Regions from separate parts of the Blautia sp. KLE_1732_HM_1032 genome, predicted to be linked through region 1. Evidence: riboswitches for the same ligand, from Rfam matches in the RefSeq annotation. Region 1 holds a riboswitch; the other holds the start of a gene.
What was found. Region 1 has a riboswitch for cyclic di-GMP ahead of NQ489_RS12470 (hybrid sensor histidine kinase/response regulator). Riboswitches for the same ligand answer to the same signal wherever they lie in the genome.

Region 1 (16,531 bases):
AGGCAAATCTGACAACCTGCTTCGGAGTAGAAAATCCTGCGGCTGTACCGGTGACGATTGGACATCTGATGATGAATCGGCTGGAAGATGAGGAAATGCCGGATCCATCAGAATTTATTCAGAGCAGAAACGGTGTGGACTTTATTCCATCATCCATGATGCTTTCGGCAGTGGACAGTAAGCTGCGGATGGAAATGGGTTCAGAGAAGATGCTGGCCGGCATTCTGGAGCCACTGAGAGGACTGTATGACTATATTATTGTAGACATCTGTCCATCGCTCGGAACATTGACGATTAACACACTGACGGCGGCTGATGAGGTGATTATTGCTGTCAATCCGCAGCTTCTGGCAATGATGGGATTGCAGGATTTTATCCGGACAGTGAAGAAAGTCAGAAGCAGACTGAATGACCGCCTGCAGATTGCAGGGATCTTACTGACTATGTGTGATGCCAGAACAAATCTCTGTAAGGTAATCACAGAACAGTTGACGGATACTTTTGATGGACAGATCCGGATTTTTAAGAGCATCATACCAAACACAGTAAAGGTGGGAGAATCAATTTATTATAGTGAGCCGCTTCTGGAGTACGCACCGGAGAATAAGGCTTGTAAAGCATACCGGAATCTGGCAGAGGAGGTGACTGGGGATGAAAGCTAATGCGCCAAAAAGAAAAGTATTTCAGGACGCACTGGATCTTCTTGCTGAGGATCCGGTGAAGAATACGCCAACACCTGTGAATGGGATTGTTTCTATTCCTGTTGAGGAAATCCATCCGTTTCATGATCATCTATTCCAGCTGTATGAGGGAGATCGCCTGGAAGACATGGTACAGAGCATTAGGGAGTATGGTGTGCTGAATCCGGTGATTGTGAGGAAGGCTGCAAGGGGGTATGAGATGCTTGCAGGGCATAACAGAACCAATGCGGCAAAGATAGCAGGATTGACAGAGGTACCGGCGATAGTGAAGACGGATCTGTTTGATGAGGATGCTTATGTATATTTGATCGAGACAAACCTGTTGCAGAGATCCTTTGCGGAACTGCTTCCATCAGAAAAGACAGCAGTGTTGGTGGCACGTTATGAGAAGATAAGCAGCCAGGGGAAACGGAATGATATCCGGCAGGAAATCGAGGCTCTGGAAGAAACCTGTGGACACAATGTCCACAAGTCACAGAAAAACCGTGATGGACTTGGTGAGGAATAAGGAATGACTGGAAGAAATATTGCCAGATACATGCGGCTGGACCGGCTGATTCCGGAGCTTAAGGATGCTGTGGATAAGGGGACGCTGGCAATGGTGGCCGCTGTGGATTTGTCTTATCTGAATGTGAAGATGCAGAAGCTGATCCAGCAGGTGGCAGAGGCTGAGGGAAAGAAACTGAAATCGAAGCAGGCATTGGAACTGCGGAAGATGGGAAAGGAGATTACAAAAGAAGGAATTGAGAGTGTGCTGGTGGGTAAAGAACGGAAGAAGCCGCAGAGTGTGTCTGCGAAACTGCCGGTGGAATTGTATGAGAAGTATTTTGCACAGACGGATGCCGGAGCAGTGCAGGAGATCCTGGAGAAGGCACTGGAAGGGTATTTTGGAAAGGAGGCAGCAGGTGTTTGGCAGGGAAGATCTTGAATGTCTGGATTTGGGGTATTTTGAGATTATTTATATGGATGATCGGGATGTGACCATCATGTCCCGGAATACCAGACATATGTGGTATATACATAATCCGGAATATCCATTGATGGGATCCTGTATTATATTTCATAAGCATAAGGTGTCCCATCCGTGTCATCAGCATGGCCGCAGTAATACACTGCGGCAGGCTGTGTGGAGTATTAAGAGACATGATAAATGGCAGATGGGTGGGAGAAAATAATTTAACGATTTCAAAAGAGATGGCTTGTGATAAGGATGGTGATTATTTTATAATATATAAAAAAGTTGGAAAGGAGGAATAAATTATACAATTTTTAATTGTCATCATAGTAGAATTAAGTTCTGCGATAGCAAAGTTTTAATACATAGATATGCAAATCATTCATTTTGGGACTTCAATAAAGGTTGTGCGCTCATGTCAAATGAAATAGTAAGTCATTATCGGATAAAGATATTCAGTTGATGACATTGAGCTTGAACTCTTCCTGATACAAGCAGGTCCTCACCCACAGCTTATTGCTTTTCGCAACCTCCACAGGGGAGTTACTTGATTCGGTTAAAATATATGTAAATTTTCCACCAAAATATTATTGACGTAAGAAAAACCACATGGTATTTTATTTTTGGAAAAAATGAAAATTATTTTAAAGGCAAACCTGTTGAAAGGCAGGGTCGCAAAGCCAGAAGGGACTAAAGTCAGAAAGTTTGACCATGTCAGCCGGTTGCCACTGTTTCCATATCATCATAATATATGGAAAAGATGTTTGAACAGGAGAGATTCCGATACCTTTTATACTATATAGATGTGTGATTTTAAAGAATATAGTAGGGACACTGGCAGATTTTGGCAGATGTCCTTTTTGTATGCAAAAATGGGTAACAAAACTAGCAGGGACAGGTTTTCTGTATACAGATAAAAGCAGGATGAAGAAGGCATAAGACGGAGAGAGGACTTTTATAAAATGAAAAATTATGAAGACAAAATATATTCATTAGGTGAGACTGTAACGGGGCAGACACAGGCCATGTCACAGGCCGTACAGAAAACACTGGAAAATAATGGCGGGGTAGGTATAATGACAGGATCTTATGACCAAAACCTGTCTATTTTGTCTGTGGATAATCTGCTGTTGCATAGTACAGGATATACATTCGATACTTTCATGGAACAGACAAAAGGCTCATTGAGAAATTTCTTTTATGACGAGGAAGATGTACTGGAGCGAGACCGTTTTTTGCAGCTTCACGGAACAGGGGAAGCACAGATCCTTGCAGCAGACGGTACAGTGAATAATGTACGGCTTTGTAAAGAGGATGCGACAGATGAGGCGGGCAGACAGATATGGGTTATGTCCGTACAGGTCAACTGGGATCATGTAAATCTGGCACTGCTCAATGAGGCTATCTATTCCGGCTTCTGGTATTTTGACTGTGACGAAAACAGTGAGATTGTGAATGCAAACTGGAGTCATGAATTTCGAAAAATGCTTGGCTATCATGACACCCTGGACTTTCCGAATAAACTGGAATCCTGGTCAGATCTTCTGCATCCACAGGATAAAGAAAGAGTAATGGTGCAGCTTCAGGCGGCAATTAAGGATAAGACGAACCAGATAAAATACCAGGTAGAGTATCGTATGAGAATGAAGGATAATCAATACCAGTGGTTTCGGGCATCGGCAGAAGTAATACGCCGTCTGGATGGTTCTGCCAGCAGGATTGCCGGGATTTTTATTAACATTGATGGGGAGAAAAAAGAAATCATGCAGGCACAAAAATCTGCTGCTTTCCACCGGGCTTTTACGAAAGCAGATTTGTGCGAGTATTATGTGAATCTGGAAGCGAATACTTTTGATACCTTTAAGGTTGAACCGTCCCTGATGACCGTCTTTGAACAGAGTCATACGTGGGATGAATTGATCCGGCATTTTGTGGATTCCTATGTTGTGGAGACAGATAAGAAGGCGGTATCCTCTTTTTACGACCGTGGTTATATTGCAGAAAGGCTGAAGGGGCTGGAAACCGAATTGGCTTTAGAGTGCCGTATCACTCTGAATGGAGAAGAACGATGGGTCCGCAATGTGGTCATACGTGGTGAAATAGAGGATTCAGAATATGCCATGATCTTTCTGCGTGATATCACAGAGGCAAAGGTAGAGAGCACACGGCATCTGCAGATGGTAGCGGATAATGCTTCCATGGAGCAGCTGATCCAGAGCATAGTGCGTCTGGTTGACCGCTTTGTTGTCTGTGATCTGGAAAATGACAGATATGAATTCTACAATCTGAATGGACAGATGATATATAAACCTCTGGGATTTTATCATGATTTTCAGATGCAGGTTCTTGAAAAATATAAGACACTGGAACCATTGGAAGCTATAGATATCCTGATAGCCCCGGATAATATTCGGAAAAAACTGAAAAGTGAAAATGATATTTATAAGTTTGAGTATTGCAGCCTGGATGAAAAGACTTATAAAATCGCTTCTTATATTCCCTTGGAATGGAAGAATGGAAAGCTGGAAAAGGTATTGCTGGCATCCATGGATGTGACACAGGAGAAGAAAGCAGAGATTGAATCCCGTCAGGCACTGAAGGAGGCTTACCGGTCCGCAGAAAATGCAAATCGTGCGAAAACAGAATTCCTTTCCAATATGTCCCATGATATCCGGACACCAATGAATGCGATTGTGGGTCTGACAGCAATCGCAGGAGCAAATGTTGAGAGCCAGGACAGAGTCATTGAATGCCTCGGCAAGATCACAGAATCAAGCCGCCATCTGCTGGGGCTGATCAATGAAGTATTGGATATGGCACGTATTGAAAGTGGAAAAATGACACTGGCACAGGAAGATTTCAATCTGTCAGAGCTGGTAGATAATCTTATTACACTTACGAAACCGGTGCTTGATGAACATAAACATAATTTTGATATACACATCAATCATATTGAACATGAGGCTGTCTGTGGTGACAGCTTGAGGATTCAGCAGGTATTTGTGAATCTGATGAGTAATGCGATCAAGTATACACCGGATGGCGGGAATATTATTTTTTCCATAGAGGAAAAGCCAAATGGATTTTCAGAACTTGGATGCTATGAATTTACGATTGAGGATAATGGGATCGGTATGTCACCGGAATTCCAGAAAATCATGTTTGAGCCGTTCAGCCGCGCGGATGACCACCGGACAACCAGAGTCCAGGGAACTGGTCTGGGAATGGCAATCAGCAGAAATATTGTGAACCTGATGAATGGCACTATTAAAGTGGACAGTACCTTGCACAAGGGAACTAAAATCACAGTAACAATTTATCTGGAGCTTCAGGAAAAAGAAAAAGAACAGGACAGAGATCTGATGAATCTGCCGGTCCTGGTTGTGGATGATGATAGGACATGCTGTGAAAGTACAGTTGCAACATTAAAGGAAATCGGTATTATGGGTGAATGGGTTCTCTCTGGCAGGGAAGCGGTTGAGCGCTGTTATGCACGGCATGAGTTGAAAGATGATTACTTTGCTGTTATTTTAGACTGGAAGATGCCGGATATGGATGGCATAGAAACAGCCAGACAGATCCGGAAGCGGATAGGAAAAGAGATCCCCATCATTGTACTGACATCCTATGAATTCAGCGAAATTGAAGAAGAAGCAAAGGCTGCAGGTATAGATGCTTTTATTGCAAAACCGCTGTTCCGTTCCCGGCTGACGGCAACACTGCGGCAGTTTACTTCAGGAAGAAAAGAAAAAATAGCAAGAAATTATCTGGAGAAGCTGTCAGAATCAGACTACACGGGAAAAAGGATTCTGCTGGTTGAGGATAATGAGTTGAACAGAGAAATTGCTGGTGAAATTTTACAGATGACAGGTGCAAAAGTGGAAACGGCAGAAAATGGGAAAATTGCAGTTGAAAAAGTGGAAGCTTCTCCGGAAGGATTGTATGATCTTGTTTTTATGGATATCCAAATGCCTGTCATGAATGGTTATGAGGCAACTGCAGCAATCAGGAGCCTTCCGGGTGAAAAGGGAAAATTGCCTATTGTTGCCATGACTGCCAATGCTTTTGCAGAAGATGTACAGCTGGCCAAAAATACAGGCATGAATGGACATATCGCGAAACCGCTGGATATGAATAAGCTGAATGATGTTCTGGAAAGCTGGCTGTAACTGATTTTCATGTGATCACAAAGTATATTACTAGGAACAGAGTGAACAGTAACAGTAACTCAGGTGATGCTGCATAAATCCTCAAATACTCCTTGCAATAAAAAAATACAGCAATTATAATATAAATACAAAAGCCGGATGCGGAGGCTGACTTCTGAAAACAAAGAAAGGAAGTATAAAATGGCAAAAATTTTAATCAGTCCGTCCAAATATTTACAGGGTGCGGGAGAAATGAAGAATCTTGGAACTTATGCTGCAAAGAGCGGAAAAAAAGCGTTGGTTCTGATCAGTAAAGGCGGATATAAAAGAATCGGTAAAACGATCGAAGAGAGCTTTGCTGAGAGTACCTGTGAGGTGGTTTTTGATTATTTTAACGGAGAATGCTGTAACAGTGAGATTGATCGTCTGGTAAAGATCGTAAAAGATGAGCAGTGTGATCTTACTATTGGTATTGGTGGAGGAAAGATCTTTGATACAGCGAAGGCAGTTGCATACTATGCGGGAACACCGGTATTTATCTGTCCGACGATCGCATCTACAGATGCCCCTTGCAGTGCTTTGTCTGTTATTTATACAGAAGAAGGAGTTTTTGAAAAATATCTGTTTCTTCCGGCGAATCCGAATCTTGTTCTGATGGATACAGATATCATCACCAAATCGCCGGTTCGTCTTACTGTGGCTGGTATGGGAGATGCACTGGCAACATATTTTGAGGCAAGGGCATGCAAGAGAAGCGGAGCAACTTCCTGTGCAGGAGGTAAGACAACAGAGGCTGCCATGGCACTGGCTGAACTTTGTTTTAATACCTTGATGGATGAGGGCGTAAAAGCTAAGATAGCTCTGGAAGCAGGAGTATGCACACCGGCAGTTGAGAAAGTGATTGAGGCTAATACACTTCTTTCTGGAATTGGTTTTGAAAGTGCAGGACTTGCAGGTGCACATGCGATCCATAACGGATTTACTGTACTGGAAGAATGCCATCATATGTATCATGGAGAAAAAGTTGCATTCGGAACCATCACACAGCTGGTACTGGAGAATATTCCCCAGGAAGATCTGGAAGAGATCATCTTATGGTGCATAGAAGTAGGACTTCCTGTTACTCTGGCAGAGCTTGGAGCTGGGAAGGTAACGGATGAGCAGCTTATGGAAGTTGCCACAACTGCATGTGCGGAGAATGATACACTTCACAACATGCCATTTGAAGTTACACCGGAAACTGTATTTGCAGCAATCAAAGCGGCAGATGCATATGGAAGATATTACCTGGATGAGGAATAAACAGATAAAAAGTAAATAGCTGATATAAAAATTGCAATCTGCAGAAACAAGAGTTATCAAGTATTGTTATCCTGCAGGTTGCTTTTTTTTATGTATGGCTGTAATATAACAGAAAGATCAGTAAATATTGGAACAGAAAACATACGGAGGAATATTTGTGGCAAAAAAACGAAAACCCAAAATGGAGCTTCGATATTATAAGATGCCGGAGGGGAGCCCCATCCTTGCATTGCTTGGACAGAAGTGGGTTCAGAATTATGGGAACGATATCGATTATCTCCATTTTCATAATTATCTGGAAATCGGATTCTGCTATGAAGGACAGGGATTTATGATACTTGGAGAGGATAAGGTACAGTTTCATGACCGGGATTTTACGGTGATCCCATCCAATTATCCACATACCACAAACAGTGATATTGGAACTATCAGCCGCTGGGAGTATCTTTTTATTGATGTAGAAGGATTCCTGGATAAATTTATTAATAATTCGGTAAAAAAAGAAAAAATCGTTCAGCGGATCAACTCCAGATCGCTTTTTCTGAATGAAAAAGAAAACCGATCCATGGCAGGTAAGATCCTTAAGATCCTGGATATCATGCGGGATGGAGAGGAATTTTATCTGGAAGAAGCTAAGGGAGTTTTGGCATCGCTTCTTGTGGAAATCGCAAGGATAAACCGGGATTCAAGCGAAGAACGTTGCAGCGAAGGCAGAGGAAAAGTCATGGATATGATCTCCAGGTTCCAGGATTATATTTCTGATCATTACATGGAGGATCTTCGTATTGACGAACTGGCAGAATACTGTCATATCAGTGAAACTCATTTGCGCCGGATATTTACGACTTATATGAAGATGAGCCCGCTGGAATACATTAATACGATCCGTATCCAGGCGGCCTGTGATTATCTGAAAAAAACAGATCAGCCAATTGCAGATATAGCACATAAGTGTGGTTTTACCACCAATTCCACATTTAACCGGAATTTTCGTCAGGTTACGGGAATGACACCTCTGGAGTGGAGAAAACGTCCGGAGAACTATGAACAGCAGCTTCTTAAGTTTGACATCCATTCAGAGGAAGGCTGGTAAAACAACAAAACCAGATCTGTGGATCTGTCACGACAGAATAGAAATATCAGACTGTATGCGGATCAGGCAGATAGAAAGAGGTAAGAAATGTACGATTACAGGATTGTGGAGCAGGTCTCCAGAAAAAAGAAACATATGTCAGGAGCTCTCAGAAAAGTAATGGTGATCTTTGCGGCAATTTTTGTACTGATGGGTATCACGATCTCTCAGGCATTCATGCTTCCGGGATTTCTTCTGGCGCTGCTTTACTTTGCTTATGACATATTCAGCCAGAGAGACTATGAATATACCATGGAAAACGGACAACTGACCATAGATGTGATCTATGGTAAAAAATATCGTAAAACAGCTCACGTGCTGAAGCTTGAGGAGATGGAAGTGACAGCACCTCACTATCATGAAAAAGTGGCAAAATATAAAAAGAATACCGGAACGGAGAAACTGAAAAAATACGATTATACCTCTTATGAAGATGATGTGCCTTACTATACCATGATCATTCAGGAAGATGGACGTAAAATAAAACTTCTTCTGGATCTGACAGAGGAAATGCTGCATACGATGAAAACGCAGTTTCCTGAAAGGGTTTATTTTGCATAATATGCAGAAATGTTTGTGAAATATGTATGAAAAACAACATAAAATTTTATGAAATAGAAACAAAAACCTTCTTTTTTGACAAAAAATGTTCGCACAATGTCAAAAAAGAAGGCTTTTTTGGGCATCCTGACGAATGTAAAAAGAAAAAATCCTCAAAGTGCATATTTTTTGTAAAAATATAGCGTGACAATAGTGCACAATCAATAAAATGGTTGAAATTGCACATTATATGAACAATTCTGCAAACTATAGAGGAAATACGGATGCTATAATCTATTCATAAGCAAACGGGAAATGCTTAATAAAGGAGGAAAAGTAAATGAAGAAAAAATTACTCGCAGTATTAATGACAGGTATCATGGCAATGTCTTTTGCTGCAACTACTACAGCAGTATATGCAAAAGGTGATGACGATAACACCCTGACTGTATGGGCATGGGATCAGAACTTCAACATCAAGGCTATGAATATTGCAGGTGAGCAGTATGCAAAGGATCACGAAGGATTCAAGGTTGATGTAGTTGAGACATCTTCTGATGACTGCCAGACCAAACTTACAACAGCAGCAAACGCCGGAGATTACAGCACACTTCCGGACATCGTTCTGATGCAGGACAACAGCTATCAGAAATATCTGAAGAGTTATCCGGATGCTTTTACAGATCTGAAGGATATGGATATCAACTGGGATGATTTCGGAAAACTGAAACAGTCCTACTCCATGGTAGATGACACACATTACGGAGTTCCGTTTGATAACGGTGCAACAATTGCCTGCTATCGTACAGATATCCTGGAAGAAGCAGGATATACCATTGATGATCTTACAGATATCACATGGAGCAAATTCATGGAGATCGGAAAAGACGTTCACGAAAAAACAGGTAAATATCTCCTTACAAGTGAAGCAACAGGTGGCGATACTCTGATGATGATGATCCAGTCCTGTGGAGCAAACTTCGTAAATGATGACGGAGAGGCTTATATCGTTGGCAACGATGTAGCAGAGAAATGCGTAGATCTTTATGTGGATCTTGTAAAGAACAATGTTGTTAAATTAGTAAATAACTGGGATGAGTACATCTCCACAATCACAGGCGGAGAGGCTGCCGGTATCGTTAACGGTAACTGGATCACAGCTACACTGATGGGAACAGAGGATCAGAAGGGTCTGTGGCAGATCACAACAATGCCGAAAGTTGACGGCGTTGATACAGCTACAAACTATGCAAACAATGGCGGATCTTCCTGGTACATTACATCCAACTGCAAGAATGTAGAGCTTGCTGAGGACTTCCTTGCAAGCACATTTGGTTCCAGCACAGACTTCTATGATGCAATCCTTCCGGAAACAGGTGCAATTTCCTGCTACCTGCCGGCTGGTGAGTCTGAGGTTTACAATGAGCCAAGCGAGTTCTTCAATAACCAGCCGATCTTCTCAACAATTGTAGAGTACTCTTCACACATTCCGGAATTTACAAAAACTCCGTACCACTATGAGGCAAGAGAGTGCATCAACACAGCTGTTGTTAATATTGTAAACGGCGCAGATAAAGAATCTGCACTTCAGGAAGCACAGGATACACTGGCATTCAAGATGACAGAGTAAAGCTGAAATATTAATGAAATACAGGGCAGGGGACTGCATGCAGTCCCTTGTCTTATGTAAAGGTTTAGATGTTTGAAAGGAGGAGTTCCTGTGAATTCCAAAAAAAGTGGCATGTCTCTGGTAGCGAAACAAAGAGCGGCCGGCTGGATCTTTCTGGCACCGGCAACCATTATGATCGCTGTCATGAGTTTTTATCCGATGATCCGCGCATTTATCATTTCTTTACAGACAGGTGCCGGAGCAAACATGAGGTTTGCGGATCCGATCTTCAGTAACTATAAACGTATCATGATGGATAAGGTATTCCAGCAGTCCATCGTCAATACTTTCCTGTATCTTATTATTCAGGTACCGATCATGCTGGTCCTTGCGATCCTGCTTGCACAGCTTCTGAATAACAAGGATCTGAAATTTAAAGGCTTTTTCCGTACATGTGTATTTCTTCCATGTGCAACATCTCTTGTATCTTATTCTCTGATCTTCCGTTCTATGTTTGCAACAGACGGTCTGATCAACAGCATCCTGATCAAACTTGGAATTTTAACAACTGGCTATAACTTCCTGGGTAACTCCACAAGTGCAAAGATCGTGATCATCATCGCACTGATCTGGAGATGGACAGGATATAACATGGTGTTCTATCTGGCAGGTCTTCAGAATATTGAATATTCTGTATACGAGGCAGCAAAGATCGATGGTGCCAATGGCTGGAAGACCTTCTGGAAAATTACCGTACCACTTCTGAAACCGACAATTATCATGACATTTATTATGTCGATCAATGGTACACTGCAGTTGTTTGATGAGTCTGTCAACCTGACAAAAGGTGGCCCGGCGAACTCAACCATCACAATGTCCCATTATGTTTATAATACATGCTTCATCAACGTGCCAAACTTCGGATATGCGGCAGCAATGTCATTTATCATATTTATCATGGTAGCGATCCTGGCCTTTATCAATTTGAAAGTAGGTGATACACGTGACTGAGAAAAAGAATAAATCCGCAATTCAGAGAAGATTGATCCCTACATATATTTTTCTGATCATCGTATCATTTATCTCTGTATTTCCACTGTACTGGATGATCTCTGCGGCAACCAATACATCCACAGATGTATCCAGAGGCCGTATCCTTCCGGGTACATATTTTATGCAGAACTTTAAAAACCTGACTGCACAGCAGCCGCTGTGGAGAGCTCTTGGAAACTCTCTGTTTTATGCAGTTCTTACTACAGTGATCTGCCTTCTGATCTGTTCTATCGCAGGTTATGGCTTTGAGGTATATCATGACAGATGGAAAGACAGACTGTTTTCCACCCTGCTTCTTGCAATGATGGTTCCGCAGGTTGCAACGATGGTTCCTTTATTTAAGATGTTTTCAAAAGCCGGACTCTTAAATACAGCGGTAGGTTTTATCCTTCCGATCATTTCCACACCATTTATGATCATGATGTTCCGTCAGAATGCCAGAGCATTTCCTATCGATATCATTGAGGCAGCACGGATTGACGGATTAAGCGAGGTAAGGATCTTTTTCCAGATGTTTATCCCGACTATGAAATCTACTTATGCGGCGGCAGCAGTTATCACATTTATGAATGCATGGAATTCCTATCTGTGGCCGAAGGTAATCATGACAGATAATAAGGCGATGACCATGCCGATGTTGATCGCCAATCTGATCACAGGATATGTAACGGATTACGGCATGCTGATGTGCGGCGTATTATTCTGTTCCATTCCGACCATGATCGTATTCTTCGTATTACAGAAACAGTTCGCAGAGGGCATTACTGGAGCTGTAAAATAATTTTAAAACAAAAAGGATGCTGCTGAAATCTTTAGGTATATTGTATAATATGCTTTAACTGAATTATGCAGGATCCTTTTCTTGACCAGAGCAGTTGTCTGGTATAAAGCTTCGTAGCAAAGCGGATGCTTTTGTCCGCTTGATGCGAATCAAATCATAAGGAGATAAAAAAATGGCAGAGCAGATCAGATATGACCATTATCTGCACGGTGGCGATTACAACCCTGAGCAGTGGCTGGACAGACCGGATATTCTGAAAAAAGATATCGAATATTTCAAAAAAGCCCATATCAATACCGTTTCCATGGGAATGTTTTCCTGGGCAGTGCTGGAGCCAGAAGAGGGAAGATATAACTTTGACTGGCTGGAAGAAGTGATCGATAATCTGTATAAAGAAGGAATTTATACGATACTTTCCACACCATCCGGAGCAAGACCGAAATGGATGGCAGATAAATATGAAGAAGTTCTTCGCATGGATCCGGATCGCACGAGAAGATTTTTCGGTGGAAGACATAATCACTGTTATACTTCTCCAGTATACAGGGAAAAAGTCTACAATATTAATAAGAAGCTTTCTGAACGTTTCGGAAAACATCCCGCAGTGCTTTTGTGGCATATTTCCAATGAATATGGCGGAGAATGCCACTGTCCTCTGTGCCGGGAAAAATTCCGGGAATGGCTGAAAGAAAAATACGGGACCATCGAAAATTTAAATTCCAGCTGGTGCACAACGTTCTGGAGCCATACCTATAACAGCTTTGATCAGATCGAAAGTCCTTCGCCAAAGGGGGAAAATGCTCTTCATGCACTTACCTTGGACTGGAAACGTTTTGTTACAGACAGGACTGTGGATTTTATGAAGCATGAGATTTCTGCGATCCGTGCAGGTGGTTCCGAGCTTCCGGCAACCGCCAATCTGATGTATGACTACAACGGACTGGACTATAAAAAATTTAAGGATGTTATGGATATTGCATCCTGGGATAATTATCCAAGCTGGCATAAAAAAGACAATTATACCACAGCGTTGGACGGAGCCATGCAGCATGATCTTATGCGAAGCATCAAGAAAGCACCGTTTCTTCTGATGGAATCCTGTCCCTCTGCGACCAACTGGAAGCCTATCAACAAGCTGAAAAAACCAGGAATACATCTGGCTGCCTCTCTGCAGGCAGTTGCTCATGGTTCAGACAGTGTTCTGTATTTCCAGCTTCGTCAGAGCCAGGGAGCCTCTGAGAAATTCCATGGTGCGGTGATCGATCACTACGGTGGGGATGATACTCGTATTTTCCGCGAAGTGACAGAGGTAGGAGAAGCGTTGGAGCAGATCCGGGAAACTGCTGGAAGCGTGACGAAGTCTCCGGTGGCTGTTCTCTATGACCGGGAAAATGACTGGGCGCTGAAGGATGCGCAGGGACCTCGAAACGAGGATATGCATTATCAGGAAACTGTACTGAAACAGTATCGTGCTCTCCGAAGAAAAGGCTATAATACAGATATCATCAATATGGAACATGAGCTGTCCCGGTACCGTTTGGTAACGGCACCGATGGCCTACATGTTTTATCATGGATATGCCGAAAAGCTTCGCACTTTTGCAAAAAACGGTGGTACTTTGGTAATTTCCTACTGGTCCGGACTTGTAGATGAAACAGATAAATGCTATCTGGAGGGAACCCCTCACGGACTGATGGAAGCAGCTGGTATCCGTACGGAAGAGATCGATGCACTTTATGACTGGGAAGAAAACGTAGGTATCCCGGAAACAGGAAATCATCTCAGAATTACAGAAAGCTATACCTGCAAAAATCTCTGTGAGCTTGCAAAGGTTTCCGATGCGGAAGTACTGCTGCGTTATGGAAGGGATTTCTATCAGGGGTATCCGGTACTGACTCACAAGAAATACGGAAAGGGCCATGTTTATTATGTGGCGGCAGATATGGAAGCAGCCTTTTATGAGGACTTTCTGGGAAGGGCAGCAGAGGAAGCAGGCGTGAAGATGCCGCTTACATTTATACCGGAAGGTATTTCTGTGACAACCAGAGAAAATGAGGATACGGAATATCTGTTTATCCAGAACTTCGGAGAAAAGACAGAAACAGTTTCTGTCTCGGGGGATTACGAAGTTCTCTACGGATCAACAGATGAAAATATTGCTCCGCTTGCCACCAGGATTTTAAAGCGGAAAAAATAATCACAGTAAAAAACACAGCAAAAAGTATAAAGCATATTTGTTTTCGGACGGTATGCTTTTTACTGCTGTCTGGGAAAGAGAAGGTAAAATGGCAGGTACACCAAAAGAAGAGATAAAAAGAATAGCGGATCAGTTTGCATTTACCGGAGAACTGGTTTCCTGCGGCCCCTGCGGAAGCGGGCATATCAACGAAACCTATATGCTTAGATATCGGATCGGAGAGATGGGGTCCATTAAGGTGATCCTTCAGAAGATCAATCGGGAGATCTTTCAGAAACCGGAAGAACTGATGGAGAACATTGCCGGAGTCACCGGGCATCTGAAAAAGAAAGTTCTTCAGAAGGGAGGAGATCCGGAACGGGAGGTTCTGAACCTGATTCCGACAAAGGACGGGAAGGCATTCCTGACAGATGAAAACGGAGAATGCTGGAGAGCTTATATTTTTATTACCGATGCAGTAAGCTATGATCTGGCAGAAAAACCGGAGGATTTTTATGAAAGTGCAGTTGCATTTGGAAAATTCCAGGAAATGCTAGCAGATTACCCGGCAGAGACTCTGCATGAAACGATAAAGGATTTCCATGATACAAAGAAACGTTTTCAGACTTTGAAAAATGCCATAGAGAAGGACAGCTGTCATCGTGCCGCATCCGTAAAAGCAGAGATCGCATTTGCGTTTCAGCATGAGTATCTGGCAAATGTATTCGGTGAGCTTCTGGCAAAAGGTGAGGTGCCCCTTCGGGTAACACACAACGATACGAAGCTGAATAACGTTATGATCGACCTGGAAACAGGAAGGGGAATCTGTGTAGTGGACCTGGACACGGTTATGCCGGGACTTGCTATGAATGATTTTGGAGATTCCATTCGTTTCGGGGCCAGCACTGCATTGGAGGATGAGAAAGATTTAAGCAAAGTTTCCTGTGATATGGAGCTCTATGAAATCTATGTAAAAGGCTTTCTGGAAAGCTGTGGAGATAAGCTCAGTGCAAAAGAGATCGAGATGCTTCCCATGGGAGCTAAGGTGATGACTTATGAATGCGGCATTCGCTTTCTTACCGATTATCTGGAAGGAGATCATTATTTTAAGATCGACCGGGAAGAACATAATCTGGACCGCTGCCGCACACAGTTTAAGCTGGTGGCAGATATGGAACAGAAATGGGATACTATGCAGACGATCGTGAAAAAATATCAGAAATAAAAAACAGGGGTTTTTACAATGGAGGTAAAGCGATGAGCGAAACAAAAGGAAGAGTGACTATTCCGACAGATCTGGATGTGATTCCGGAGACACTGAAAATGCTGGATGAGTGGGGTGCAGATGCCATCCGTGACTGTGACGGAACGGAATTTCCAGCAGAACTGAAGAAAACCGGCGCAAAGATTTATGCAACCTATTATACCACCAGAAAGGACAATGCCTGGGCAAAGGCCCATCCGGAAGAAATCCAGCAGATGTATATCATGACATCTTTTCACACGGCAGTGTCGGATACTCTGGAGATCCATCTGATGGATCATCTGTATCCGGATATGCTGGCTGTGAATACAAGAGATGATATCAGAAGATGGTGGGAAGTCATTGACCGGACTACAGGGGAAGCTGTCAGTACAGAGGAATGGTCATACGATGAAGAAAACGGAAATGTTGTGATCAGGCCGGCGAAAGAGTTTCATGAGTATACGGTAAGCTTTCTTGCATATATCATGTGGGATCCGGTACATATGTACAATGCAGTTGTCAATGACTGGAAGGATGTAGAGCCTCAGATCACTTTTGATGTGCGTCAGCCCGCAACACGTGCACATTCCATGGATCGCCTCCGCAGATTTCTGGATTCCCATGATTATGTGAATGTAGTACGATTTACTACCTTTTTTCACCAGTTCACACTGATCTTTGATGAGATGGCACGGGAAAAATATGTAGACTGGTTCGGATATTCTGCTTCGGTGAGTCCCTATATCCTGGAACAGTTTGAGCAGGAAGTGGGATATAAGTTCCGCCCGGAGTTTATCATTGATCAGGGATATATGAACAACACTTATCGGATCCCGTCGAAAGAATTTAAAGATTTCCAGGCTTTCCAGAGACGGGAAGTGGCGAAGC
Region 2 (16,531 bases), 360 kb from region 1:
GATGAACAATGCGGTGTGGTGTGTCCTTCTGGGCATCCACCCGATCGTTCAGTCCAAGGTCGTGATGTCTGTGATCAACATGCTGATGATCAATCTTCTGATCTACCAGATCGGAAAAAGCTTTTTTCGTGGAGATGAAAAAAAAGCAGACCTGATGGTTCTTTTTGTGTGTCTGATGCAATTGTTTTCTTTTTCTATCTATACAACAGGAACCTTTGCGTTTATGCGGGTTTATGAAGGGAAGGCCCTGCTGGCAAATATTTCTATCCCGGCAGCGCTTCTGGTAAGTATACGGCTCTGGCTCAACAAAGATGGCAGAAATAAAGAGAGCTGGGTGCTGCTTTTCATTGCTGCAGTCAGTGCGTTGACGTTTTCAGGATCCTCCCTTATTTATCCTGCGGTAGTCAGTACGGCGATCCTTCCGGTGATGGTGCTGAAGAAAAAGCTTTCCTACGCGATTCCCTATGCGCTTTGTATGCTGCCGGGATTTTTGTATGCCCTGGTTTATTTTTCGGCGAAGCTTGGATGGATCGCATTTCCGGCATCATAGGAAACTGGGAAGATACTATGGATAGGAGAAGAAAATGGCGGGAGTAACGATCGAAGAACTGGGACTGCGTTTTGTGCAGATCTGTATGGAAAATTACTGGAGTGGCTGTATGCTGCCTGTATTTTTTCTGGCAGGTATACTCTGGGATATTTTTTACCGCAGGAGAAAAGAATCTAGAGTATTCCTGTATTATCTAGTCTTTCTGGCACTTACGGTATATAATCCGGTTCTTGTAAAATATGTGATACCAAAGGTACATTTTGAAAGTGAATATTATCGCTTTATCTGGATCCTTCCGGTGATCCCGGGTGCTGCCTATTATGCTGTACGGATCGTAGAAGCGGTAAGGTTTCGATGGCTGAAGGCTGTAACAGCGCTGATCCTTGCGGCAGTGATCGTCACTACGGGGACACCTGTTCCCGGCATTGCAAAAGATTATGTGATGGCGGAAAACATCTATAAAGTCCCGAATGAGCTGCGCTCAGTATGCGATGTGATCCATCAGGACTGCGATAAAGAACAACCCAAGGTTGTTTTTGACAATGAGCTGAATCTGGTGGCTAGACAGTATGATCCGTCACTGATTCTTGTTCTGGATCGTAATTTTATCCTGTATCGTGCAGGAAGTACTGTGGTAGGAAACTACGAAAACAGCAAGGCCTACCAGATCCAGAAAGTGATCATGGATGTGATCAGTTATCAGATGGATGTAGGGATCGATAAGTTCCGGCAGGTATTGAAAAGAACGGAAACCGATTATCTCGTTCTTCCGGTAGATCTTACAAATCATGACTATATCCGTCAGGCAGGATGTACCCCTATTGCACAGACAGAAAAATATGTGGTATACAGGTTTGAAGGGTGAATGTGTTCGCCCTTCTGGCCTGGAAAAATGACTAAAGTGCGTAAAATGATACGGAGAACGGAGTGAACAGCAACCATAAAATGTGTGATGAATATGTACTGTTTAAAAAAATCTTTACAATTTCATGGATTTGTGTTAAAATCATAAACAGTGTAAACCTACTTTGATAATTTCATACCTGAATTTAGAAGTTATGTTTTTCATTATGCACCTGTAGCTCAGTGGATAGAGCAGTGGTTTCCGGTACCATGTGCGGGGGTTCGATTCCCTTCAGGTGTGTTACCCGGAACAGTGGGAATTGTTCCGGCGTGTTGTTATGATAAGGAGGACAAGAACTTGGATGATTTCAGAGAATGGTTATCAGATAACCTTCGCTATTTTATGTTAGGCGGAGCCATTCTGGTGATCGTGCTTGTTCTGATCTTTGGCGTCCGCGCCTGTGTTGGAGGTAAGAAGGGGAATTCCAATAAAGATCAGACAACAGCCCAAAGTAACCAGGAAAATGATCCTTCTTCTCCGGCAAATGATGGGGAGACAGACGAGAAGAAAGACGCCAGTTCCGCGGCAGATACGGATGCGGAGACAACCATGGAAAAAGCCAGCACGGAAGTAACCGAGCTGATTCAGAGCTATTATAAAGCTTTTGGGGAAAAAGACATTGCAACACTTAAGACGATTGAGGACGGATTTACGCCGGCTGATGAGTCGCAGATTAATTCAAGGGATTATATTGATGGGTATGAGGTACAGAATGTTTACGCTAAGAAGGGACTGACGGACGATTCGTATGTCGTTTATGTAGTCTTTAATTATATCTGTACTGGAATTAAGACTCCGGTTCCGGCACTGAGCCAGTTTTATGTGGAGACGGGCAGTGACGGCAATCTGAAGATCAAAGGTGGTGCTGATGACGATGCAGATATCAGTGCCTATGTGAAAAAACTGGAATCTGAGAAGGATGTGCAGGAGCTTATCACAAAGGTAAAGACGGACTATGAAGCTGCGCAGGAGAGTGATCCCTCTCTGGCAGAATTCCTTCAGGGCCTTGGTGAAGATGCCAGTGCTTCCGCAGATGCAGGAACAATGCTTACAGTTACAGAGGATTGTAATGTTCGTGCTTCCGCAGATTCAGAGGGTGAGGTTATCGGTGGTTTTTCTGCAGGAACGGAAGTTGAAAAGAAAGGGCAGGAAGGCGACTGGATACAGGTTGATTATGATGGACAGACCGGTTATGTCTATAGTGGTCTGTTAGAATAATAAGGGTTAATAAAATGCAGGTTCCGGAAGAACCTGCATTTTTGTTGCCCTGATATAACGAAAGATCATTTTTTGAGTGAACCGTCTGCTGCCAATGAGTATTTTTTTCCATTTACGGTGATGGTTCCGGTCTGCATGATTCCGTCTTCGTCCAGATAATAACGTTTTTTGCCTAGGGTGATCCAGCCGGTCTGCATGATTCCGTCCTTGTTGAAATAATAACGATGACCATCTGTGTCGGTAAGCCATCCGGTATAGGCGGTTCCGTCAACCATAAATTTCCAGTTGGTGCCATCCGGTGTCCAGACTCCGTTTTCTGCCTCCGGCGAAACCTTTTCTGTTTCGGGAATCTCTGTGGAAACAGGAGACGGTGTGGCGGAAGGTGAGGGAGCGCCGGAAGATATCGATGCATCTGTATGGTGATCGCGATCTGAACTTGGTTCAATAGTCGAAATATCGCTGGTATTTATGGAAACTACGGAAGTACTGCTGCTTTCAAAAGGACCGGCCGATGACTGGGTAAAGAGAATACCGCAGATCAGACACAGGAAAACAGCGACAAAGATCAGCAGCCGGTTCATACGTGGAGTATGCTCTGACATGTTTTTCCTCCTGATATTTAAGTATATTTCTGTTTATCATACAATAATGAGAAAGAAAATACAAGAAAAATAACCGGTTGCGAACACGTGGGAAAAAATATATAATAGAACAATGGACGAAAAAATCAGAATCAATAAATATTTAAGCGATATAGGAGTCTGCTCAAGAAGAGAGGCAGACCGACTGACAGAAGCGGGGAGAGTTACTGCTAATGGAGAACTGGTTTCCACAGGAATGAAGATCCTTCCGGATGCGGAGATCTGTATTGACGGAAAGCCTGTAAAAAAACAGGAAAAAAAGATCCTGCTTCTTTTTCATAAACCAAAAGGTATTGTCTGCAGCACCAGACAACAGCGGAATGAGATGACAGTAACAGAATATCTGGATTATCCGGTGCGGATCTATCCCATAGGACGGCTGGATAAAGATTCCGAAGGACTGCTTCTCCTTACCAATGAAGGAGATCTGGTGAACCGTATCATGAAGGCGGGGAACTACCATGAAAAGGAATATCAGGTGACCGTGAATAAACCGGTGACAGAAGAATTTATCCGTGGTATGGGCGGCGGAGTGCCGATCCTTGATACGGTCACACGTCCCTGCAAGGTTACAAAAACAGGGAAAAACAGTTTTCGTATCATCCTTACCCAGGGTCTGAACCGCCAGATCCGTCGTATGTGTGAATATTTCGGATATAAAGTCGTAACACTGAAACGTGTTCGGATCATGAATCTGTATATTAATGGCCTGGAAGAGGGGAAATATCGTGAGATCCGGCCGGAAGAACGAAAAGAACTGGAGGAGATGCTTTCCTCCGAAAAATCAGAAAAAAGGACGGGAGGAAGCCATGAACGAATCATCCATAAAAAAAATGAAGGAGCTGGGAGAAAAGCTCCGGGAAGCGTCCAGGGCCTATTATCAGGAAGACAGGGAGATCATGTCCAACGTGGAGTACGACGCCCTGTACGACACTCTGAGCGCACTGGAGAAAGAAACAGGGATCGTTCTGGCAGACAGTCCAACCGTTAATGTAGGATATGAGGCAGTGGAGCAGCTCCCCAAGGAGGAACATGAGAGACCGATGCTGTCTCTGGATAAGACCAAAGAGAGAGAAGCTTTGAGAGAGTTTATCGGGGAACATCCTACACTTTTATCCTGGAAGCTGGATGGCTTAACGATCGTGCTTACCTATGAAAACGGAGAGCTTATAAAGGCAGTTACCAGAGGAAATGGTATTGTGGGAGAGGTTATTACCAATAATGCCAGAGTATTTAAGAACATACCTCTGAAAATTTCTTTTAAAGGGAGACTGGTACTTCGCGGAGAAGCCATCATTACCTATTCGGATTTTGAAAAGATCAACGAAACTATCGGAGATGCAGATGCCAAATACAAAAATCCCAGAAATCTCTGCAGTGGTTCTGTCCGCCAGCTGAATAACGAAATTACAGCGAAGAGAAACGTTCGGTTTTATGCTTTTTCTTTAGTGAGTGCGGAAGGCGTAGATTTCCGGAATTCCAGGGAGGTGCAGTTCCGGTGGCTGAATGAACAGGGCTTTGAGGTTGTGGAATATCGAAAAGTCACAGCTGAAACTCTGGATGAAGCGATGGATTACTTTGCGGAAGCAGTTACGACCAATGATTTTCCGTCAGATGGGCTTGTGGCATTGTATGATGATATTGCTTACGGAGAATCTCTGGGAACTACGGCCAAGTTTCCAAGGAACGCCATGGCATTTAAATGGGCCGATGAGATGCGTGATACGAGACTTCTGGAGATTGAGTGGAGCCCGTCCAGGACCGGACTGATCAATCCGGTAGCAATTTTTGAGCCGGTGGAACTGGAAGGAACCACAGTGAGCAGGGCCAGTGTGCATAACATCAGTATCATGAAGGAACTGAAGCTGGGGATTGGAGATACCATTCGTGTATACAAAGCAAATATGATCATTCCTCAGATCGCGGAAAATCTGACCGGAAGCGGTAATGCACCGATCCCGCATACCTGCCCGGCCTGCGGACAGGAAACGGTAGTGAAGAAAGAAAACGATGTGGAATGTCTTTTCTGCGTCAATCCGGAGTGCCCGGCCAAGAAAATCAAATCCTTTGGGCTTTTTACAAGCAGGGATGCCATGAATATCGACGGACTTTCCGAGGCAACACTGGAGAAATTTATTGCCAGGGGATTTATCCATGACTTTGGCGATATTTTTGAGATCAGCCGGTATAAAGATGAGATCGTGGAAATGGAAGGCTTTGGGCAGAAATCCTATGATAATCTTATGGAAAGTCTGGAACGGGCGAAAGAGACTACACTTCCAAGAGTGATCTACAGTCTTGGGATCGCAAATATCGGTCTGGCTAATGCAAAAGTGATCTGCCGCCATTTTGACAATGATCTGGACAGGATACGTCATGCCAGTCTGGAAGAGGTCAGTGATATTGATACCATCGGGCCGGTCATTGCCGGAAATCTGGTAGCTTATTTTAGGGATGAGGATAATGATCGCCGCCTGGATCATCTGATGAGCTTTCTTCATATTCAGGAGGACAGTCCCAAACAGGAACAGATCTTTGAAGGAATGAATTTTGTGATCACAGGAAGTCTGGTGCACTTTGAAAATCGAAGTGAGGCCAAAGAGCTGATCGAATCCCTGGGAGGCAAGGTTACCGGTTCAGTTACCAAAAAGACCAATTATCTGATCAATAACGACATCCAGTCCAATTCATCCAAAAACAAAAAGGCAAGAGAACTGGGGATTCCGATCCTTTCAGAAGAAGATTTTCGGAAACTTGCCGGAGTGCAGTAAAGGCCGTACAGACTGGAGATACTTTTTATCTGAAGAAAAAAGCCGAGCGGCTCCTTTATAAGAGACGCTTTATATATAAGGAGGGCAAACAATGCCGATCAAAACACAGGGGGATCTTCCGGTAAAGGAGATCCTGGAGAGAGAAAATATATTTGTAATGGACGAAAAACGTGCCATGCACCAGGATATCCGTCCGATCCATATTCTGATCCTGAATCTGATGCCGCTGAAAGAAGAAACAGAGCTGCAGCTTCTGCGTTCTCTTTCCAATACACCGCTGCAGGTGGATGTGACATTTATGGCTGTGGAGAGCCATGAAGCCAAGAATACATCTCTCAGCCATCTGAACAAGTTTTATGAAACATTCACCGATATAAAGAAACGTAAATTTGATGGAATGATCATCACAGGAGCACCGGTGGAGCAGATGCCTTTTGAGGAAGTGGATTACTGGAATGAGCTGACTGAGATCATGGATTGGACTGAGAAGCATGTGACTTCCACGATCTTTCTCTGTTGGGCAGCGCAGGCCAGTCTTTATCATTTTTATGGCCTGGAGAAAAAACCTCTGGATAAGAAAATGTTCGGACTTTTCCAGCACAGGGTACTGAACCGTAAGATCCCTCTGGTCCGGGGCTTTGATGATGTATTTCTTGCGCCGCATTCCAGACACACAGAAGTTCCTATTGCAGATATCCATGCATGCAAAGACCTTACGGTCCTGGCGGAAAGCGAAGAGGCTGGTCTGTTCCTTGCAATGGCAGAGGGAGGACGTAAAATCTTTGTTATGGGACATCCGGAATACGACCGCGTGACTTTGGATGGCGAATATAAGAGAGACCTTGCCAAGGGTCTGCCTATTGAAATCCCGAAGAACTATTACAAAGATGACGATCCAAACAACAAACCACTCCTTACCTGGAGGGCCCATGCCAACAACCTGTATACGAACTGGTTGAATTATTACGTATACCAGAGTACTCCGTATGACCTGTACGGGACACCGGATTTCAGGGAAATTTAAGGAATATGAAACCCGCATGGTTGAGCCATTTCCCGGGATTTGACACGAAAAAGTCCGAGGGCGAATAACTTCACGTAAGTTACCGTAATTTCACGTAAGTTTTTACAAAAATGGAGTAAAAATGGGGTACGGAATTAAAAAAAATGGGGTATGACATATACCTAAAAATGTATAATAGGGAATTTCACACAGTAAATGCCTGACATTGCCAACTGAATATTTTAAACATCTAAATAAGTCCATGTACTTGTATAACTACAGGTATGTGGGCTTATTTTAGTGCTTAAAAATAATAGGTAAAGTTTGCGAATTAGTATGAGAAATGGTTTATCAAATTTGAAATAAATAACGGAGAAATAAAGCATATTTGAAAAAATAAGCACTTCATAGACAATAACAAGGAGGAAATGACAATGAACAAAACAATATATGAAGCAGAATTTACTAAAATGGTACATGACAAATTGCGAGAAGCTAATAGACTGCACGAATATGAAAAAATATCAAAAGATAAGCTAGGCGGGAATTACTGGGATACCTATTGGACAATCCGCTATATGCTTCGTACAATAGAGGACATTTTGGCTAATGGGGATAAATTATCATTAAATGGATTTTTCACTGTAGCACCTAAACTTTATAAAGAAAAAACAGTACGTTCTGGAATGGAAAGAACAGGCAAAAATGTGTATGAGATTCCAGATAGATATTTACCGAAATTTAAACCTTGTGCGAGGTTAAAGCGTGCTTGTAAATCATATCAAGATTACCTCAAAGAAGAAGCAAATAATCAAGATGATGGATACGAAGAAGGAGAAGAAAACGAATGATATGTAAAGAATGTAAATATATGAAATGTTACGCTGTTAATAAGAGAATATATTATTGTGACCATGAGGATAGGTCAGATGATATGGGTAAGCTGGGTGAAGATACTTTACCAGATATAACTCCTGAGTGGTGTCCAATGGTTAATATGACTGTTACCGAAAAAGAATAATTATAGATGAGAAAGGATTGCAGAAAGATGGAGTCAACTAATACAGAAATGAAAATGCAGTATATTCTTGATGAGAATAAACAATTGGTAGAGATACCAGAAACAGAAATGTTACCTGTAGAATATCCAATTCAATGTAAATTAATCAGTGCATTTGAAGTATTTGTAAGAGTACCGCAGACAGAAAACTATTGGATTTCTAATTACGGAAGAGGTGTAAATAACCATAGAAACCCAAATAAGAACAAATTCTATGAGCATAAACAAGGACAATGCCATTATACGGTCTATGAAGTGTGGCGAACACCAGAAAAAATCAGAGGGAAACTGACAGGCAAAATCATAGTTGAGACAACTAAGAGAGAAACCAGTCCAGAGGAATTAGTAGCAAAATGCTTTTTGAAGCAATATAGAGGCAGATTCAAAGTGTGGCATAAGAACGGTGACTTTGCGGATAATTGGTATAAGAATCTGATCTATGTTTCTGATAAGGATTTTAGAAATCTGAAAGCAGGTAAGATTACATGGAAGGAACTAGGCTATGAGCAGGAATATATAGAATATATCAATAGTGCCAGAAGTAAAGCTATGGCTGCATACGGTGCTATTTTCAGTCGTTGCAAGGGAGAAGATAATAGTGAGAGTGCACATAAATGTTATGATGATGCTGAAATGTGTCAGGAATGGAAAGATGATTCGCGGTTATTCATCAAGCAATATTTAGAGTTGTATTACGAAGTACCAGGAGAATCAATGGCAGTTGACAAGGATTTATTTGGTAATGGCAGTAAGGTGTATTCTCCAGAGACAATTTGTATTCTGCCACAAGGATTAAATACATTGCTTGCTAACAGCAAAAAGCATTATAAGGATGGGGAAACACCAGACAATGTACTTCCTCTTGGAGTAAGATATAATGGTAAAATCAATAAATATTACGGACAGATTACTTATTTTGGCACAGAAGATATAATTGATCTACCATATCGGGACACAATAGAAGAAGCTTTTGCAGATTATAAGAAGTTTAAAGAATGTGATATTGCGATCACGGTGTCAAAATACAGAGATAAGATACCAGAATACATATATGAGAAGCTGCTTACGGTGCGAGTAGAGCCATATTGAGATAATTATAGGCATATCAGGGAAAATAATCCTTGGTATGCCTATTTTTTTACATTTTCATAGCGAAAAAATAGAATTTATGACGTATAGAATATAAGGATTATAATGGCTGATCGTCATCTGATGGGACATACACACAAATATCCTGTATCTGACAATTAAGGATACGGCATAAATCATTAACAGTACGCATGGAAATATCCTTATTGTGTTTTAGACGGTGCATGGTACTATGTGACATGTGATGTTTATTTGTCAGTGTATACCAATTTTCATTTGAATTTTTGAGCGTTTCCCAGAAGGGAGAGTAATCAATCATTAGTTATCCTTCTTTTTTCTTGATAGAATAACCATAAAATATCTTTTTACTCTTGAATATCTTCGCAATGACGAATATAATGGAGCATATAAGAAATTGTGAAAAAAGTGTGAAATAGAATACGGCAAACCCAGAGAAATCTGGCGGCGCAAAACTATAGGGTCTAAGCAAATGTATGACAGCCAGTTGCAATTTGGATGATTAAGGCATTGCTTTTTTCTTATGGAGAAGTGATGTCTTTTTTAAATAATTTTACGGAGAAAGAAGCGTATGATGAAAAAGTTTTTTAAGAAAATCTCTATTTACACGATGACAGCAATGCTTGCTTTTTCAACAGTACCAGGAACAGTACAGGCACATTCTGGAAGAACAGATTCAAGTGGAGGACACCATGATAATAAAAATGTGAGTGGTTTAGGTTCTTATCATTATCATTGTGGTGGACATCCTGCACATTTACATGATGGCGGTGTATGTCCTTATAGTAGTTCTGCTGCTACGTCAGACACATCAACTACTTCTGAGGTGAGTACAACGACATCTGGTGGAATGGGAACTTTTAAATTTAGTGGTGGCGCTGCTGGTTCTGGTGGCGGATCTTTTTCTGGTGGAGCAGCAGACGTAGCTTCTACTTCACAAACAACAACTACAACAGCATCAGCATCTAATGTAATACAATTAAATGCGGGAAATAGTGTTACAATTTCCAAAGACATAATCAAGATTGTGCAGGATGTTTTAAATCAAAAAGGATATGATTGTGGCTCTGTTGATGGTATTGCGGGAAATAAGACTAAAGAAGCTATTAAGAAATTTATAGACGAGAATCAATCAGACAGTACAGATAATGCAATTGTGAATATGGTTGCTAAAGGACTGGGGATTAAATAAAGCAATTACAAGATAAAAGGAAGTATTAACAGACATGAATACCAAAAAATTTTTACCGTTACTCATTAAATCGACTCTTATGTTAACATCAATAGGAATGTTGACTGCCTGTGGAGAATCATCGGATAATACTTATGATTCTTCTGTAACATCTTCAAATAGTTATAATGCATCAGATTACAGTAGTGATTCGTATTCCAGTGATTATGGTTCATCGGATTATGATGACGATTCAAATAGTTACAGTTCTTCTTATGATTCAAATGATTACAGTTCATCAGATTATGATAATGATTATTCAGAAGGACATTCTTATGATAAAAGTGATCCGTTTTACTCTGCCAACGATGTTGATGGTAATGGTAAGTTGACAGACGAAGAATGGCAAAATGCAATGGATGACGCAATAACCTATTACTATTATAAATCACAAGAGGAAAATTGATTTAAATAATATTACGCTATATCTTATATTGACTTCTGTAAAATAAAGCGTAAATTTATACTTAGATGTATGAGATTTGAACATTCACAATCATAACAAAGGAGAACTATATGAATTATATTAAAGAAGAGGATAACTGGATATTTGCAGAATGTTCAGAGTGCAATATGATAATGAAATTCAGAAAGAATGAACTGAGTTTAGATAAATCAAAGAAAACATATACATTAAAAGAACCAGTTGAATGTTTTTGCGGTGAAATGAGTGGCGTTATTACAGATGTGCCAGTAACAGAAGAAAATAAAACAGTTGTATATGCTGCTCCTGCACCATCATATACTGCTCCTACAAAGAATGTTCCGCATTGTCCTACTTGTGGATCTGCTAATATTACCAAAATATCCTTAGGTGCTAAGGCAGTAGGCGGCGCAATGTTTGGAATTTTCAGCAGTAATATAAGGAATAGCTACAAATGTAACAATTGTGGCTATAAATGGTGATGTGCATGGAATACTTTAAGAAATTACAATGTTATAAACCAAAGAAAGCTATTATTGATTCTCCGATAAGTATAGAAGAAGTTGCTTTATTACAAAATTCTGTTGATAAGGACATTCTTGGACGAATAAAATTCATCAATCGTTCACAACAATCCATCATAGCAATTTTTGTTCATCTGAGTGCATTCAACATAGCAGGTGAACCTATTCAGGTAGAAAAAGAACGGTATATTTATCAAGATATGAAAATAAATCCAGGAGAATTGTATGGAAATAAAATTCCATTGCATCTTTCTGATGATACAAGATTGTTAAGCGTAAAATTGGATAAAGTTGTTTTTGAGAATGGAACCATATGGGATGCTTCTACAGGAACAGAATGTGAATATATTACGCAAGAAGAAATATCTATACCAGATATAATTGTTGACGAAATGCGAAAAGAATTATCGACATACTTTCCACACATAGAGTATATTCATTATTACTATGAAGAAGGAGAAAATTTCTGGGAATGTACCTGCGGTAAAGTAAATCATATATCAAATGAAACATGTTCTTTCTGTGAAAATGGTAGAGATGCACAAAAAAAGTATCTTGTGCAAGATAAACTTATTCCTTTGATGGCTCAAAATGCACATGACAAACAAGAAAAGGAAGAAGAAGAGACTCGTAAAATATTAGAAGAAGCAAGAATTGAAAAAGAAAAACGTTTTGCTGAAAGAGAGAAGGAAAAACAACAATTCAAAGAAGTAGAAGCAAAAGATAAAAAAATTAAACTATGTATTTTAATAGTATCATTAATTTGTATTTCTCTTGCGATAATAGTATCGTTTTATCAGAGAAAAAATCCGAATAAAAATACATATAATAACGAACAAGAAATATTGGATTCTGAAAACTCAAGAGAAGAACAAGAAACATTTGATATAAATTCAAAAGAAAAATATAGCAAGGAAATAGTTGAAACAGATCAAAGCGAATATGAAAATAATCGAAAAAATATAGCACAATATTTTATAGACCCAGATTCCAAAGATACTATCATGATATCCAATTTACTTGCTTGCAAAAATAAGGATAGAGAATATTTTGAAAAATATACAGGTGTAAATTTAGCTAATTTAGAAACTTATGAGCCAGATTCGCCAAATTTTAATGGGGAATATTCTATTAAATATACCTTAAATGACATTACTTTATTTGACCAAAGAGGATTTTTAAATATCTATTTCAAAAAAGAAAATACAGAAGCGGACTATTTGTTGGATGAGATTTCCTTTTCATTTGATAAGCAACCGGATGATCGGCAAGAATTTTGTATTTCTAATGTAAAAAAAATGCTTGGAAAGGATTATGATTCTTATCAAGATGATCCTAATTATGGAATTTATTGTTCTTGGGAATATGAGTTTTTAAAAGTAACTATTTTAGATGTTGCCTTTAATACAGATGTAGCAACTACAGATATCTGTTTTTCTTGAAATTGAATTTTATATAAGAGAGCTTGATAGTGGTTCGAACCACTTCGAAATTTACTCATATCATGAAAATGGAACACATCCACCCCATACAGACACAAGCTCTTTTCTCTGAAATGTAAACCACCCGGGGTATACCGTTTCTGTATCCTATTATCATTCAGGCAATCAGAACCAGACATCAAGATAGCACGATACCACTAGAAAAAAGTGTATACAATCTACAATCCATATTTTGATCCATCGACTGCCAGAATATAATAAGCCCGTAACATTCTAATTTATATATCAGATAGCACGGAGAAATCAGACCGCCCCATATAGCTTATAAGAATAGACACAGGCAGCAGAGAGACAACGGCGTTTTACAGACAGGACATAGAACAATATCCCCGAATAAGCAAACTGGATCATAACAAAAAATAAAGGCTAGGAGAATCACGCTGGGTTCTCTTAGCCTATTTTTTTACGCTTCACCAATGATGAAATTAACTGCCTTTTCTGCTTTGCTACTTGCTGATACTATAAATTTGTTGTCGTTCTTGAGAACCTTCAACCAACTCTGGATATACGCTGCACTGTTACGGAATGTCTTAGGCGTTTCAATTCCTAATAGATTCATGAGAGATGCGCTTCCGATTTCTGCAACCAACTCTTCCTTGCTGTAAGTCTCTGATCCGAAAGCTGCAACAGCTCCGGTCTGTAATCTGTTTAACCTATTCTTGTGTCCGGTGCTGTGTGTCAGCTCATGAAATATTGTGCTGTAATATTCGTTGATGTTCTTATACTGTTCTTTAAGTGGTACGACTACACTATCATCTGATGGCCTGTAATATGCTCTATTGCTTTTACATTCTGTGAAGTTCAAATGTTCTCTATTGATATAGTCTGTGATGATCTTATCTGCTTCTTCAATTGGCTCTATCGCATCGTTGAGCTGTTCAGATGCAAGTGGCTCAACTCCTTCAACCTGAGAGATATGAAATACATTGTAATATCTCAATAAAGGTATCTTCTTGGTTTCTTTCTCGCCTGTCTCTGGGTTTGTTTCTTCTGCTTCAAAGATTTTCCAGAAAACAACGATTTCTGATTTCTCACCTTTGCGGACATGGCCTCCAAGCTCTTGCCACTGTTTAAATGTGGCATATTCACCGGAATGTTGGAGAAGCATCTGATTTAATAAGCTATATGGTCTCTTGCTGATCCGGTTAAATGCTCCTGATCTCACGCCAGTCCACGGCTTTTCCCACGGGATATTACCTTTTTCCAGTTCTGCAATAATTCTTGCTGTTACCATTTCATATACATTTGCTTTTGCCATTTGCCTTACCTCCATGTGATTTATTATGAGATAATAGTACACTATAATATGTACTATGTAAATTGACATAGTAAACAAAAATATGTACATAAAATTATTAAAAGTACACTATTATATTTACAAACATAAGTAAATCAAAAAATAAATTGAATTGTAAAATAAGTTATGATATGATTCATATATCGAAGTGATTGAACAGTAAAAGGAACGGTGATAATAAATGTTTGCACAAACTGTGAAAGATATAATTGAAGATAATAAAAATAATGGTAGAGTAATTAATCAAAAAGATCTCGCAGAAATTTTAGGTATGACAAAGCAAAGTTTTTCTAATAAGATGCAAAGAGATACATTTACAGTAGCAGATGTTGTTAAGATTGCAGATTATTTAGGTATGCAGTTAATTCTTAAAGGCGAAAATGATTACATTATAAAATAGAGTATTCTTATAATAGTAAATGATTAAAGAGAGCAATGATAAGTTGCTTTCTTTTTTTATGTCCTAAAATAAGTACACAAAAAGATGTACAAAATACCTAAATTAAAGTAAATTATTTTGTGTACTTTACCAATTTACAAAGTACATGAAATAGTGTACTATAATCTCAACAACAAAACAACAGCAACACACAAGCAACCGGATAGCCGAAAGCTTCCAATACTTGAAACCATATACCTGTGATGCTTCGCAGTGGTCAAGCAAATAGTCAGGAAGATGATTCAAGGGTTGCAACATAAGAGATCAATTCACAGGAGGATAAAACATATGTGTAGAACAATGAACGAACTTGAGAAGGTTGTAGCAGATTACAGAGGACTGAAAGCTATGAAAGAACAGCTTGACGAAGAATTAAAAGCTGTGGAACGTGAGATCATCGGTTATCTCGATTCCAATGAGAAGCTTTCCGAAACCGGTAACGACTTCACAGTAAAGATTTCCACCTGTGAGCGCCGGACAGTTGATACAAAAAGATTGGAAGCGGATCTTGGTAACCTTGCAGAGTATCAGAGAGTTAGCCAGTACCGCAGATTATACGTTAAATAAGAAGCTGATCCTTCCGGTGGAGGTTAACCGGAGAAAGGACAACATGATGTTAAACATCTTTAAGCGCAAGAACAAACCGGATCACAATAAACAGTCTGCTGAGATCAGAACGATTCATAAGAATATGAATGCAGCTGCGGATCAGTACGAAGCAACTCGGCAACAATTACTGAAGAATCTGGAACTGATTAACACGATCTTATAAAGTGGTCATAGCCACTATAAACAGGGCTTTAAGCTATGAGCGTTCCCACTCTTACAGGGTGGGAGGTAGTCAAAAGAACAGGAGGACATACATAATGATGTATTCAGAGTTTATTGAACACAGCAATTTCACAGAACAGTATATCTCATTTACAGAGTATACAACTTTCATTGAGCCAATCTACATGGCTGCGGATCAGATTCCTACAAAGCAGGAGTTTATAGCACTGCTGAGAGATGCTTTTAAGGCTCTTGTAAATCCTGTAGTTGAGAAAGCTATGCATAGTTTATCACTTGAAGACAAGCTTATGTATCTTGAATGTGGTTCTCAACAGGTGCAGGAGTATCTTGAAAGAATCGACTTTGAAGCCCGTAAACTTGCATATCAGTATTTAAAACTGATGCTTACATTATAAATTACATTCGCTGTGCTATCGGCATGACGGGCAAGGAGGACAGAAATCATGAGAAAAACAGAAACAGTGATGACCTATGACCAGTGGGAATATAGATTCAAGAAAGCACTCAAAAAGACAATTAAGCAGAAACTGAATACAGCATTACAGTATGTTGCTTTTTTCATTCTCATGGTTGGCTTTCCTCTGGGAATGATTGCACACTGGTTATTGTTTGGATATTAAGAGAAGGGAGAAACGTATGGATGAGCAGAAAATGCGTAAAGGTTTGGAGAATACAAAAGTAACAGGAACGTTTGCTGTTACATCTAAAAACGGAATTATCCGTAATATTGGAAACAGTACTATCATGCAACCTAAAGTACAGTTCTGTGGTAAGCCTATGAAATGGTTTGACGATAGCAAATTATTGAAGAAGAAACAGAAATAAGAAGAGAAGTATATACATATGGGAGAATGCTTGTGTGTTCTCCCTGAAATATAGACAACAGGAGGATTATAAGAAATGGCAGTAAAATATCCAAAATTTAACGAGTTAAAGAAGGAGCCAGCTTTTAACTGGTTGGTAAAATCCGAGGGTGAAGATTTTAAAACTAATAAGGCAATCATTCGCTTAGATATGTTTCATCCAAACAGGAAAGTAAGTATTTCAAACGATATGAAGAAAGCTATT

Region 2: linked by a shared signal. The riboswitch ahead of NQ489_RS10755 (YHYH domain-containing protein) and the one ahead of NQ489_RS12470 (hybrid sensor histidine kinase/response regulator) in region 1 are both predicted to bind cyclic di-GMP.

The regions. Positions count from the first base shown of each region.
Region 1 is NZ_CP102266.1:2,593,178-2,609,708, reverse strand. Features, by position in the region: partial or broken gene NQ489_RS12490 (ParA family protein) at 1-662, shown strand, start outside; gene NQ489_RS12485 (ParB N-terminal domain-containing protein) at 652-1,209, shown strand; gene NQ489_RS12480 (hypothetical protein) at 1,213-1,629, shown strand; gene NQ489_RS12475 (hypothetical protein) at 1,797-1,958, shown strand; cyclic di-GMP riboswitch class I at 2,296-2,386, shown strand; gene NQ489_RS12470 (hybrid sensor histidine kinase/response regulator) at 2,619-5,825, shown strand; gene NQ489_RS12465 (glycerol dehydrogenase) at 6,006-7,106, shown strand; gene NQ489_RS12460 (helix-turn-helix domain-containing protein) at 7,264-8,199, shown strand; gene NQ489_RS12455 (hypothetical protein) at 8,287-8,799, shown strand; gene NQ489_RS12450 (ABC transporter substrate-binding protein) at 9,119-10,408, shown strand; gene NQ489_RS12445 (carbohydrate ABC transporter permease) at 10,499-11,398, shown strand; gene NQ489_RS12440 (carbohydrate ABC transporter permease) at 11,391-12,221, shown strand; gene NQ489_RS12435 (beta-galactosidase) at 12,394-14,418, shown strand; gene NQ489_RS12430 (phosphotransferase enzyme family protein) at 14,507-15,622, shown strand; gene gnpA (1,3-beta-galactosyl-N-acetylhexosamine phosphorylase) at 15,655-16,531, shown strand, end outside.
Region 2 is NZ_CP102266.1:2,233,538-2,250,068, reverse strand. Features, by position in the region: gene NQ489_RS10815 (DUF6077 domain-containing protein) at 1-550, shown strand, start outside; gene NQ489_RS10810 (hypothetical protein) at 585-1,415, shown strand; tRNA gene NQ489_RS10805 (tRNA-Arg) at 1,623-1,694, shown strand; gene NQ489_RS10800 (SH3 domain-containing protein) at 1,752-2,672, shown strand; gene NQ489_RS10795 (N-acetylmuramoyl-L-alanine amidase family protein) at 2,738-3,274, opposite strand; partial or broken gene NQ489_RS10790 (pseudouridine synthase) at 3,387-3,989, shown strand; gene ligA (NAD-dependent DNA ligase LigA) at 4,123-6,084, shown strand; gene metA (homoserine O-acetyltransferase MetA) at 6,176-7,108, shown strand; gene NQ489_RS10775 (HU family DNA-binding protein) at 7,522-7,938, shown strand; gene NQ489_RS10770 (hypothetical protein) at 7,935-8,108, shown strand; gene NQ489_RS10765 (hypothetical protein) at 8,136-9,236, shown strand; gene NQ489_RS17855 (helix-turn-helix domain-containing protein) at 9,337-9,555, opposite strand; cyclic di-GMP riboswitch class I at 9,669-9,749, shown strand; gene NQ489_RS10755 (YHYH domain-containing protein) at 9,865-10,446, shown strand; gene NQ489_RS10750 (hypothetical protein) at 10,481-10,891, shown strand; gene NQ489_RS10745 (hypothetical protein) at 11,002-11,391, shown strand; gene NQ489_RS10740 (cell envelope integrity protein TolA) at 11,397-12,875, shown strand; gene NQ489_RS10735 (ArdC family protein) at 13,339-14,193, opposite strand; gene NQ489_RS10730 (helix-turn-helix domain-containing protein) at 14,414-14,632, shown strand; gene NQ489_RS10725 (hypothetical protein) at 14,960-15,238, shown strand; gene NQ489_RS10720 (hypothetical protein) at 15,189-15,443, shown strand; gene NQ489_RS10715 (hypothetical protein) at 15,538-15,858, shown strand; gene NQ489_RS10710 (hypothetical protein) at 15,907-16,083, shown strand; gene NQ489_RS10705 (hypothetical protein) at 16,100-16,288, shown strand; gene NQ489_RS10700 (hypothetical protein) at 16,364-16,531, shown strand, end outside.